One region of the Muriventricola aceti genome, then DNA from elsewhere that is predicted to be linked to it. Evidence: predicted binding sites of a transcription regulator. Region 1 holds the regulator's gene; each other region holds the start of a gene.

Region 1 (3,211 bases):
GTCGGTAGAAAATTTAATATGAGCCATGGGGGGCCTCCTTAAAAAGATAGGATAAGCGCCTGGCGGGACATAAAAGGATCGAGAGTATTATCCCAGATGCCGGGGAGATTGTCAATGAACCCCTGCTCCGGCTAGAGCGGATCACTTCTTCCGCAACCGGGTCCGGGTGCCGTCAGGATGTTGAATGAGGGTATTGTCCAGATGGGCCATCAGATTGGACTTACAGGCGGCGATATACTCCTGTCGCAGCAGGGCCCGCTCAACCTCCTCCTCTGGGGTGAGGCCGGCGGGGGACTTGGCCTTCCGGGCCAGCTCATTGATGCGGTCGATCTTCTTCTGCTCCATGCCTTTCCCTCCCTTATTCCTGTTCTATCTCGCGTTCAAATACCAGCTCGATGGTCTCAATATGTCCAGAGGCCCGCTGAACGCTGGGCAGATAGCCCACATAACGCCAGCCGGCGGCGGCCCGGCTTCGAATGACTTCCTGGTGGCCCTCAGTCCGGATGCCGACGCCGCCGAACAGGCTGTACCCTCCGGCGGAGAGGGCCAGAACCTCAAATTCATATTCATAGTGTGCCATAGCTGTGCCCTCCTATCCGGCGGCTTAAATATATCGCTCCAATACCAGCATGGTCCGTCCCTTTTTGGACTGGCCGGGGATCTCCCGGACCACGCACTTGCCCAGTCCGCGGCAGGTGAGAATGTCTCCCACATCCACCAGCTTGTCCCCTTTGAGACACTCCCGGTGGTTGACGGCCGCCTTGCCGGCGGAGATATAGGCCATGGCTTTGGAGCGGGACAGGGAAAAACCGGCGGCAAGCACCGCGTCCAGGCGAGGGGTGGCGACTGTGTCCCGGATGAGCCTTACCTTCGCCTCTCCAGGGGAAAGGGAAGCCAGAGGAATTTCCCGGAGCTTTAACCGCCAACGCCCGGCGGACTCCCACTGGGAGAGGAGAATGGGCAGTACCTCCCGGAGCAGGATCACCTGACAGGTCCTGTCGCCAGGGAGCAAGATGTCCCCCAGCTTTTCCCTCGTTAACCCCAGGCCCATAAGGGAGCCCAGAATATCCCGGTGGCTTAACTCGGAACCGGGAGGGAAGGCGGCCTCCAATGCGGCCAGCGGTCCCTCTGGGTCCAACAGGAGGTCGTTCTCATCCTGCCAGTCGGGGAGGAAGGCGCACAGGGCCCGCTCTGCGCCGGGAAAGCCACCCCAAAAGATATGGCGGGGCTGCCCCCAGGCGTTGAGTAAATCGGTGACAGAGGCCTGTTCACCCGGCGAGAGAAAGGGGGTATGGGCTGGGATGCCCCGGTCCTGAGCCAGTTCCAGCTTGTCCAGCACACGGGCCAGCAGCACCCGCTCCGCCCCGTCACGGGCGCAGCGGTCCAGAAGCTCCTTCTTGGTCACGACCCTTCTCGCCTCCCTCTGTTTGCCTGTTCAGTATACTGGACAGGACCTGGGATTGTCAACGAAAAAAGCCGGCCATGGGGAGCATGACCGGCCGCAGAGGGACAAAATTAGTACCGTCGGACTACCGCCACCACCTTGCCAACTATCTCGGCTTTGGTGCCGTCGATAGGCGGGTAATCAGGGTTTTGGGGAAGAAGCCAGGTGCGGCCGTCTTTTCTATGAAGGGTTTTGACGGTGGCCTCATCCTCAAAAAGGGCCACTACGATCTCACCATTCCGGGCCTCCTGCTGGCGGTGGACCACCACCAGGTCACCGGGCAGAATCCCGGCGTTCAGCATGGACTCGCCCCGGACCGTGAGGGCGAAGTGCTCCCCGGACAGACCGGCAGTGTCGAAGGTGAGGTAGTCCTCAATACACTCTTGGGCCAGGATAGGGGAGCCGGCGGCTACATTGCCAAGGATGGGTATTTGGTTGGCGTGGGGGTCCTCCTCCTCTGCCACCGGGCCCATGGATGCCCCCGGCAGGGAGATGGCGCGGGTCTTGCCCTCTGCCTTGACGATGACACCGGCCTCCTCCAGCCCCTTCATGTGGAAGTGGACGGTGGAGGGGGATTTCAGTCCCACCGCCGCGCCAATCTCCCGGACCGAAGGGGGATAGCCGTGCTGATTGGTAAAGGAGAGGATATAGTCATAGATCTGCTGCTGCTTGGCGGTCAGTTTGGCCATGGCAAGGGCTCCTTTCGGCAGACGGACAGAAAATTACACACTAAAATTTAGATGTATTTTATCATACATTTGTACGAATGTCAAACGAATGTTCCAAAAATAAGGAAGCCTCTAAAAAAACGCCAGGACCTAGAGGTCCTGGCGGGTAGCTTTGGATGTTCAGAGAGGGGGCATCTCCACAGAACCCTCCCGCTGGAGGCGCAGCCGGGCGTCGTAGAAGCCGGCCATGGTCACGGAGCGGTAGGGATAGAGCCACAGCTTTACCGGGATGGAGGCCAGCAGGAGAAGAAGGGCGGAGCGGGGATAGGAGAGGATAATCTGATAGACCATGTAGGCATCCCCGTAGTGCTCCAGGGAAAGAGACTGGAAGAAACCGCCCTGGACCAGAACCAGAAGTAGTGCCAGTGAGTAGAGAAGCAGGTCAAGCAGTTCCCAGCCGATGAAGGAAAAGGCCAGCTTGAACATCTCCCACTTCCAGCCCCGCGTCAGCTCCACACTGCGGCGGACCGCGGCGAAGGCCCCGTAGTCAGGGTGGTCGGCCAGCAAATAGTAGGCCAGGGCGTAGCGCAGAGAGACCCAATAAGAGAAAATCATGATGCCGGCAATTAGAACGGGGATCACAAGGAAGGAGAGGCCTGGGGAGAGAAGAACCGGAATTAGGACCAGCCAGACGACGGGGATGCACAGCAGGGACCAGGCCAGCGTGTGGAGAAAGATCAGAATGGAGGTCATGATAACCAGCAGGGCCACGGAGAAGCCATCGGCTAGGGCGCCCAGTCCGGGAGACAGCTTCCGGGAGGTCCACATGGACCATAGCGTAAAGCCAAAGCCAACTACCGTGGAGTACAGGGAGAGGAGGATGGAAAGGAACAAAGCCGGCAGACTGATGTTTCCTGTGTCCGGGGCCGGAACAAGCAGGCCGGCCAGTGTGGAAACACCAGTGGTCATCAGCAGATATACCAAGGTGACCACCCAGAAGGAAGGACGGGAGCCCCGAATGGCCTCCCTAGCCTGCCTTTTCAGTTCTCTGCGGTCGATCTCCATAAAAACTCTCCGTTCTTACTGTCATAGTTGGGGA
Region 2 (3,211 bases), on a different contig from region 1:
CATCGCCTTCCTCCATAATAACCCTGTGGATGGCAAAGTCTATATTGACGACGAGATGAAGGCTAAAATGGAAGCCTACCTGGCGGAGTACGGGGCCAAAGCATAAACCTATAACCCCCCGTCCCCTTGGAGAGCATGGGGGGCATCAGGGGGTAACTGGTCCCCCCTGAAAATGCGGTGTGCGAAGCGCATATGTTTTTCCCGCAGGAGAAAACCCGCATTTTGAATGGAGGCGTACCTGGCAGAGTACGGAGCCAAGGGCTGAGAGAGCCTTTGATTGGAGGTGCTGGAATGAACTGTCCATACTGTGGCGGATCAATGCTGGAAGGGACGTTCCACGACCGGGGAGACAGCTATATTCTACCGGCCGGGGAGGTGCCTCCCAAGCTCTGGACCAAGGCTGTCCTGAAGAAAAAGCACGCCATTTTGCTGCCTCCGGAGTCCTTTGGCGCTGTGTGGGCACAGCGGCCAAGTGCGTTCTGGTGCGAGATATGTAAAAAAATGCTGGTAGACTATGGGGAGCTGATGTCCCAGGTTGAGGGGCAAGGTACTGAGGGAAAGGAATAGGTCCCATGGCAGAACAAGGAAAGCACCGCCATGCCGGCCACCGGCAGCGGATGAAAACAGAATTTCTGACCCGTGGGTTGGAGGGCTGGCCGGACCACAGGGTGCTGGAGCTGCTGTTGTTTTACGCCATTCCCCAGGGGGATGTGAACGCCATCGCCCACGACCTGATCGACCGCTTTGGCTCTCTGGCCGGGGTGTTGGACGCCTCGGTGGACGAGCTGACAAAGGTGCTGGGGGTGGGGGAGCACACCGCGCTTCTGCTGCGGCTTATCCCCGCTCTGGGCAGGCGCTACCAGATGGACAGGAGCGACCTGGGAAAGATTATCAACAGCATCCACCAGGCTGAGGAGCTCCTGGGTCCCTATTTTTTTGGGGCGAGAAACGAGATGGTCTATGGCCTCTTCCTGGACAGCAAGCGAAAGGCCCTGGGGGTCCGACTGGTGTCAGAGGGCAGCATCTCTGCCTGTGACATCAATATCCGGCGTATTTTGGAGGAGGCGGTGGGTCTGCGTGCCTCCAGGCTGTATCTGGCCCATAACCACATCAGCAATCTGGCCCTTCCCTCCGACGCCGACTGGCAGGCCACTGATGTCATCCGCAGCGCCCTGCTGCCCGCTGGGGTGACGCTGGAGGACCATCTGATCTTCGTGGACGGGGACGTGGTGTCCCTGATGGAGACAGAGCGCCGGCAGGGCCGTCCCATGTATCAGCTGTTATAAGTACCCGCTCCTCCCCCTGCAAAAACGGTGGGAGGAGCGAAAAACTCTTGTGTTGGAACAAATGTTCTGATATAATGAGGAGTAATCTGTATAGACTACTGGCGAGGTGAAGGGAATGCCCAAATTTGAAGTGGTTTCAGAATATACCCCCAGCGGCGACCAGCCGGAGGCCATTCAGGCTCTGGCCCAGGGGATCGAGATGGGGCTGGACGAGCAGACCCTGCTGGGAGTGACCGGCTCGGGCAAGACCTTCACCATGGCCAAGATCATCGAGAAGGTCCAGCGTCCCACCTTGGTACTGGCCCATAACAAGACTCTGGCCGCCCAGCTTTGCGCCGAGTTCCGGGAGTTTTTTCCCAACAACGCGGTGGAATACTTCGTATCCTACTACGACTACTACCAGCCGGAGGCCTATATCCCCCATACGGATACGTTTATTGAAAAGGACTCCGCCATCAATGAGGAAATCGACCGTCTCCGCCTGTCCGCCACCGCCTCCCTGCTGGAGCGGCGGGACGTGATCGTGGTATCCTCGGTGTCCTGCATCTACGGCCTGGGCGAGCCGGAGGATTTTGAGAAGATGATGGTTTCCCTCCGGGTGGGCGCCCAGATGGAGCGGGACGAGATGCTGAAAAAGCTGGTGGCCATCCGCTACGAGCGCAACGACATCGCCTTTGAACGCAATATGTTCCGCGTCCGGGGGGACACGGTGGAGATCTGGCCAGCCTACTGGAAGGACACGGCCATCCGGGTGGAGTTTTTCGGGGACGAGATCGACCGCATCAGCGAGATCAATGTGGTCACCGGCACCCCCATCCGTCGGCTGACCAATATCCCTATCTGGCCTGCCACCCACTATGTCACTCCCAAGGAGAAGATGGACGCCGCTATCCAGGAGATCTACAAGGAGTTGGAGGAGCGGGTGGCTTTCTTCGAATCGGAGAACAAGCTCATTGAGGCCCAGCGCGTCAAGCAGCGCACCATGTACGACGTGGAGATGATGCAGGAGCTGGGCTACTGCTCAGGCATTGAGAATTACTCACGGGTGATTGAAGGCCGCCCCGTCGGCTCGCCTCCCCATACCCTGCTGGACTATTTCCCAAAAGACTTCGTTCTGTTTATCGACGAGAGCCATGTCACCCTGCCCCAGGTGCGGGCCATGTACAATGGGGACCGGGCCCGCAAGACCACCCTGGTGGACTACGGCTTCCGCCTGCCCTGCGCCTTTGACAACCGGCCGCTGAAATTTCCGGAGTTTGAGCAGCGGGTCAACCAGGTGGTCTATGTATCCGCTACCCCTGGGGAGTACGAGCGCACCCGCTCCGGACAGATTGTGGAGCAGGTCATCCGGCCCACCGGTCTGCTGGATCCCCGTATTGAGGTCCGTCCCGTAGAGGGCCAGATCGACGACTTGATCGGTGAGATAAACCAGCGTACCGCCAGGAACGAGCGGGTGCTGGTCACCACCCTGACCAAAAGGATGGCGGAGGATCTGACCGCCTATCTCCAGGGGGCGGGGATCAAGGTGCGCTATATGCACCACGACATCGATGCCATGGAGCGCATGGAAATTATCCGGGATCTGCGCCTGGGTGCCTTCCATGTGCTGGTGGGGATCAACCTGCTGCGGGAGGGGCTGGATCTGCCTGAGGTGTCCTTAGTGGCCATTCTGGACGCGGACAAGGAGGGATTTCTCCGAAGCGAGACTTCCCTCATCCAGACCATCGGCCGGGCGGCCCGAAACGCCGAGGGCATGGTCATCATGTACGCCGACACCATCACACCCTCCATGCGCCGGGCCATGGACGAGACGGAGCGGAGGCGGGAGAAGCAGGACGACTTCAACAAGGCCCACGGCATCGTACCCAAGACAGTCATCAAATCGGTGCGGGCTCTGCTGGATATCTCTGCCGAAGGGGAGGATA
Region 3 (3,211 bases), on a different contig from region 1:
CTCAATTAAGAGCCATCCCTTGAGCCCTTTTTCATCTTACAGACCGCTCTTTTTGGTTTCTTCCACCACAGCTTTCTCCCCATATATCGGGGATTTATCACACGCAGATAAAAAAGCAGAATGGCTATAGACAGCAGGAATCCGGCCAAGCCCAGATGAAAATAGAAGCTTAAGACGGTCAAAAGGAGCTGTGCCAGCATATAGCGCAACTCAATTTTCAAATTGTTCCGCCGCCGGTCCAAATCCAGCTCAAAGGACAGGTTCCACACCATCCACATAGAGCACAGTGCCAACATCACGATATTTCCGAACAGGGGCAAAAGGTAGCCGCCCCCAAGCTGCTCTCCATGCGGCATATCCTGTAATGTCCAGACACAGGCATAGAGTGCGCCCAGTTGGGCAGAAATAGCTATCACAGTTCTGTTTTCCCGCAGGATAGGGTTGTCCTCCCCATCTTTTACCCAGCCGGAGCGGTCCTCCATCAGCTCGTCCAGTGAGATGGCGTACAGCTCCGCCAACGCGGCCAGATTCTCACCGGTGGGTATCGTCTGCCCTGACTCCCATTTGGTCACCGCTTGGCGGCTCACGCCCACTCGCTCCGCCACCATCTCCTGAGAAAAACCGACTTGGTTCCGCAGTGCTTTCAGGCGTTCTCCCAATGGCATTCTTCCCACCTCCTTGGTCAAATAGTAGCAGACCAGAAGGAGAAAGTCCAGCAACCAACCGGCAACCGGGGGAAAAATCAGTCAAAAAAGGTGAGCTGCCGATCCTGATATCCACGGGTGGCAGCGGAAATGATAGAGCGCATCTCACACAACAGCCCCAGCTCCCCGCAGCGTTTGGAAAATCGTTCCCACAACTTCCCCGCTCTGGGACTGGAGCAGGTATACCGGTTTCCATACCGCTGGCGGTATTTCTCCCCCAGCCCCTGTTCTGGAAAAGCCCGGTCCAGTCCGTTTAGAAAATGCTCCCTCTGCCCATCCCGCATGGTCACACCGAAGGCCGAATAGACGAATCGTGCTCCCGCCTCGGCAGCCGCCTCCGCCACCGACAGCACATTTTCTACGCTGTCCTCCAGCCAGGGCAGGACCGGCATAAGCAGGACACCGGAAAAGATCCCCGCTCCCGCCAGCTCCTTCAGCGCCGCCAAACGGCGGCTGGGTGAGGGAGCCCCCGGCTCGATCTTGGCTGCCAGCGCGTCGTCTGTCGTAGTCACCGTCAGTTTACAAATCACTGGGGAATGGCGCTGAATGAACTGATACAGGTCGATATCCCGGACGATCAAATCACTTTTTGTGGCAGCCGCCACCCCACATCCGTAGGCGTCTATCAACTCTAGGGCATGACGGGTCAGTTCCAGCTCCTCCTCGAAGGGGTTATAGGGGTCGCTCATGGAACCCATACTGATAAATGCCGGACGCGTCTTTCGGGCCAGGTCATCCCGCAAAATAGTGAGGGCCCCAGCCTTTGCTTTCACGGTATCAAAATCTGGATTTTGATAACAGCTGCTTCGGCTGTCACAGTAGAGGCAGCCATGACAACATCCACGGTAAATATTCATGGTATGGTCGGTACCAAACCACTCCGTACCTTTATTTCTATGGAGCAGATGTTTAGCCGGTATATATTCCATGTCCTCTCCCCTCCTTTTTTCTTATCCTACCAGTCTCTCCCCTTTCCTGTCAAGAAAATTCGAACATTAGTTTGACTTTTTTCTTGGCCTGGAATATAATTTTTTTATTGAATGAAAAGGAGGCGCTGTCCGGTGGAACGGGTCATCTTTCACTGTGATTTAAATAGCTTTTACGCCTCGGTAGAGCTGCTGGACCATCCGGAGTTGCGTCACCTGCCGGTGGCGGTATGCGGAGACCCTAACAGCCGCCACGGCATCATCCTGGCAAAAAATGAGCCCGCCAAGCTTTTTGGCGTCAAGACCGCTGAAACCATCTGGCAGGCCAGAAAAAAATGCCCCGAACTGGTCCTTCTTCCCGCCCACCATGACCGATACCGTGAGCTATCCAGGCAGATCAACCGGGTATATCAGGACTACACCGACCTGGTAGAGTCCTTTGGGATCGATGAGAGCTGGCTGGATGTCACTGGCACCCTCCATCTCTTCGGCGGGGATCCGGAGGCGCTGGCGGACCAGCTTAGAGAGCATGTGCGGGGCAACTTTGGGCTGACCATCTCTGTGGGAGTGTCCTTCAACAAGGTCTTTGCCAAATTAGGCAGCGATTACAAAAAGCCAGATGCTACCACGCTCATCACCCGGGAAAATTTTAAACAGATTGTATGGCCTCTGCCGGTCACCGACCTGCTCTATGTCGGGCGGGCCGCCTCCCGGACTTTTGATCGCTTTGATATCCACACCATCGGCGACCTGGCTCGCTTTGATCGGGAGCAACTTTTTCTTCTGCTGGGTAAAAATGGCGCCCAGCTCCATGACTTTGCCAGTGGGGAGGACCGCTCCCCCGTCACACCCGCCGCCCAGTACGTCCCGCCGAAGTCAGTGGGCAATGGTCTCACCTTTTCTCACAATCTGCGGGGGCAGGAAGATATACAGGCTGGGATCACCCGCCTTTCGGACCAAGTGGCTGCCCGCCTTCGTCGGTATCACATGAAATGTAATGGTATTTCACTTGCCATACGGGACCCCGCCTTTCGGGATATCATCCGGCAGCAGCGGCTGGACTCCCCCAGCAATCTGGCCCGAGAAATCAGTCAAGCCGCCATGGGATTGGCCAAAAGCTGCTGGAATATGGATCATCCCGTCCGAGCCCTCACTGTAACAGCACTCTCTCTGGTCCCGGAGGAGGAGGTCTCGGCCCAGCTGGATCTGTTGGCCTTCGGCCAGGACAAAAAGAGAGAGCGGCTGGAAAAGCTGGAGGAAACAATGGATAGCATTCGGGCCAAGTACGGAAAATCTTCCATCTCCCATGCCTCCTCCACCCAGGCCGCCGGCGGCAGCGGCCATGCGCCCCCGCCTGGAGGCTCCCGGTCATATCTGGAGGAGGAGTAGCATACAACAGGGGCATGGAGGTGAACCCATGCCCCTGTCTTTTTTTGCTTTCCTCGACCAGTTGACGGGCGATCCAGCTCTGGCACTGATTGTTCTCCTCACCCTCGCGGTACTGCTGGTCAACGGGTGGACCGACGCACCCAATGCCATCGCCGGGGTAGTGGTGACTGGAGCACTCCCCTTCCCTTTGGC
Region 4 (3,211 bases), 190 kb from region 1:
TTTCGGAACGGTGTTTTTCGTATATGGAGGAAATTTTTTCGTACTGTATTTACATAAAGCTTTTGATTTTAGAATCTTATATAAAATTTTGTTGCCCGTTACTATATTTCCTAAAAAATAGTAGAAGATCCGTTATTCCTGAAATTCCGACTAGTTGTTTTTTGAAGGGCTTTTGGTATATTACGGTATAACTTTATGCACACAGTAAAGTAGTGTAAACCAAGACGTAGTAAGTCTATTGGTAAAATCCAGCTTTGCCGTCAACTAACAGAATAAAAAAATATACAGGCAACAATATAGACGATTACGAGGCCGCCAGCAAGAAAACCGATATTTGTATTCGTACGGTTAAGCAAATGTTTAGCAATACATTTGGCTACCCAAAGAGGGCAAAAATAGAGTGAACAGTCCATACAGGAATAGTTGGGTAATGAATTTAGGAGGGCTATCAAAAGACTAGGACGGACCTGCATCTATTTCTATAAGTTTGTTGATAGAGGAAGTATCTGTACTTAAAAATGGGGGGTAGGTCTATTTATATAAGACATACACTATTTTACTGCTATTACTGCCGAATATGTGTCAGAAGGAAATTTGGTCCCTTGCGTATGTTAGATATGGTATGAAACGATTTATATTGCTGTCTTCCCATTATCCAAAGGTCATGACAAAGTTACGCGCCTTCTTTCTTCTACCTTTTTCCTTCTACCTTACATCCAGGAATAAAAACGGCTACACCATAGGAGAGGGAACAGTGAAATGGTAAAATGTATACCAGTGAAGCCGAGTTAGCGTAGATTGACAACAGGAAATGCCCCCAAGATCCCTCCACGGTATCCGCGGGGGGATTTTTATGCCCATAAGCAATTAGATATGGTCATACTGCCCAATGATGATAGAGGGCTTTCCTATATGAGAGGGCGGCGAGATATATTTTTGCATAAAACGCTAGAGAAATCGTTTCAAATATAAACAATTTTTACAAGTCAAATGGATTGATATGAAAAGAAACAAAAGTTAGGATTTGATTAAGTAAATGATATATAGGGATGTCTTTTCTCAAACTCATTTTCAAAGATTAAGGATGTTCCAAAATAAAGCAGTTTGAATGAGGGAATGTCATGATTAAGCTACTGGTTATTGCAGATGATTTTACTGGGGCTTTGGACACAGGAATACAATTTAAGGCTAAAGGGACCTTGGTTCGAGTATATACCCCCCAAAACCAGAATATTTTTGCTGGGCTGGAACAGGGAGTCCAAGTGCTTATTATTGTTGCTGAGACTCGGCATATGCCTCCAGCAGAGGCTGGAGAGATCGTGGCAAAGATCGTGAGTCAGGCCCAGCAGGCCTCTGTCTCCTGTATCTATAAAAAGATAGATTCCGCATTGAGGGGCAATATAGGCAGTGAACTTTCTGCTATGCGGGCTGCGGCCCATGGTAAACAGCTCCATTTTATTCCGGCCTTTCCTAAAATGAATCGAGTAACAGTAAATGGCATCCACTATATTGGGCAGGTCCCAGTGGCAGACAGCGTGTTCGGTTCTGACCCTTTTGAGCCAGTCAGGCACTCAAATATCCAGAACATAATTGGGGAGCAAAGTAATATACCAACATATTTAGTCGCTGCGGGAGAAGACATACCCGATAAAGAAGGTATTTTGATTTATGATGCAGTCACCGACGAGGACCTTCTTCAAATCGCTCAAAGATTGAATGACTGCCATCAGCTGAAACTGCTGGCGGGTTGTGCCGGATTAGCCGCGGTATTGCCAAAATTGCTAAATCTGACACAGTATGACTGTAGACGACCCGCTATGAATCCACGCCTCATCACCGTGTGTGGTAGCATCAATCCCATCACTATAGAGCAGTTGGACACTGCGGAAAAGAATGGCATGCATCGTATCCGATTGACACCACAACAGAAATTGGATCCCACCTGGTTGGAGAGTGAGGATGGAGAGTGTGTTCTTGCTCAATGGCTGAACAAGCTCCAACATAGTACAGCCGCTATAATCGATTGTGGAGGACCGGAGGAAGCTGAGGAGACCCGCAGCTATGCGCTGACTAGGGATATGAATATAGAAGCGACAAGAAGCGCTATTGCCCAGTCTATGGGAAGACTATTAGAGCGGATGCTCGAAGGCGGTTTGGAAGCGACACTGATGCTGACTGGTGGTGACACACTGTTGGCATTTATGAGGGAAATTAATCAAGACAGTTTGATTCCAGTGTGTGAACTGGTGCCTGGGGTGGTTCTTTCCCGAACAGAGTACAATGGGAAACGAATCAATCTAATTTCAAAATCCGGAGGATTTGGTTCAGCGGAATTGCTGACTGATCTAGCCAAAATAATTGCCCACAGTGGCGAGGAGGAATTAGTATGCTGAAAGAATACAATTTGAAAATGCCCCACGCAGTATATGGTGGAGAGAATGCCATCGGGAACATCACTGCTATTATTCAAAACTGTAGAGCAAAACGGGTAGCTATGTTTACAGATAAAGGCATCGAAGGCTGCGGCTTGTTCGCCTTACCTGAGGAAGCTGTGAAGGCATCTGGTGCCGACTACTATGTGCTGGATGATCTTCCCGCAGAACCTTCCTATAAAGCAGTTCAAAAGTTAGTTGACCAATTCAAGGCATCCGGTGCAGACCTAATTGTCGCTTGCGGTGGCGGATCGGTAATGGACGCAGCAAAACTCGCTAGCGTACTAGTAACAGACCAGTATGGTGTAAAGGAGCTGCTGGACAAGCCTGGTCAGGCACAGAAGTGTGTCCCTATCATTCTTATCCCTACGACTGCTGGAACGGGGGCAGAGGTTACCCCAAATGCTATCGTGGCCGTACCAGAAAAGAACTTGAAGGTGGGCATAGTTAACGAAAATATGATCGCAGACTATGTGATCTTGGATGCCAGAATGATCAAAAATTTGCCCAGGAAAATTGCGGCGGCTACTGGGGTAGATGCCTTAGCCCATTGTATCGAGTGCTTTACTAGCAACAAAGCGAACCCTTTCAGTGATTTGTATGCACTAGAAGGTCTGGATCTAATCTTGAATAATATCATGGATGCTTGTAACGATCCGGAGGCCATGGAGGCCAAAAACCGGATGCAGATCGCCGCTTATTATGGGGGATTAGCCATCACGGCCTCTGGTACTACAGCGGTTCATGCACTGAGCTATCCATTGGGCGGCAAGTACCAT

What was found. Region 1 encodes LexA, which represses DNA repair genes until DNA is damaged. Its sites were predicted from a motif close to CNAACANNTGTTNG; they were not measured.
Region 2: a site for LexA is predicted at 1,341-1,354, ahead of uvrB (excinuclease ABC subunit UvrB). Genes of this name have one in related genera too.
Region 3: a site for LexA is predicted at 1,694-1,707, ahead of dinB (DNA polymerase IV). Genes of this name have one in related genera too.
Region 4: a site for LexA is predicted at 1,008-1,021, ahead of OCV64_RS05045 (four-carbon acid sugar kinase family protein). Genes of this name have one in related genera too.

Annotation. Positions count from the first base shown of each region.
Region 1 covers NZ_JAOQKF010000003.1:9,360-12,570, forward strand. The annotation lists gene OCV64_RS03955 (DegV family protein) at 1-27, opposite strand, end outside; gene OCV64_RS03960 (DUF896 domain-containing protein) at 142-345, opposite strand; gene OCV64_RS03965 (DUF4177 domain-containing protein) at 359-580, opposite strand; gene OCV64_RS03970 (YlmH family RNA-binding protein) at 605-1,405, opposite strand; gene lexA (transcriptional repressor LexA) at 1,516-2,133, opposite strand; gene OCV64_RS03980 (DUF975 family protein) at 2,293-3,177, opposite strand.
Region 2 covers NZ_JAOQKF010000016.1:46,221-49,431, forward strand. The annotation lists gene pyrE (orotate phosphoribosyltransferase) at 1-106, shown strand, start outside; gene OCV64_RS14950 (PF20097 family protein) at 292-567, shown strand; gene OCV64_RS14955 (JAB domain-containing protein) at 573-1,286, shown strand; gene uvrB (excinuclease ABC subunit UvrB) at 1,402-3,211, shown strand, end outside.
Region 3 covers NZ_JAOQKF010000012.1:74,180-77,390, forward strand. The annotation lists gene OCV64_RS12930 (YibE/F family protein) at 1-9, shown strand, start outside; gene OCV64_RS12935 (helix-turn-helix domain-containing protein) at 6-665, opposite strand; gene OCV64_RS12940 (SPL family radical SAM protein) at 743-1,633, opposite strand; gene dinB (DNA polymerase IV) at 1,766-3,019, shown strand; gene OCV64_RS12950 (inorganic phosphate transporter) at 3,048-3,211, shown strand, end outside.
Region 4 covers NZ_JAOQKF010000003.1:195,959-199,169, forward strand. The annotation lists gene OCV64_RS05045 (four-carbon acid sugar kinase family protein) at 1,122-2,393, shown strand; gene OCV64_RS05050 (iron-containing alcohol dehydrogenase) at 2,387-3,211, shown strand, end outside.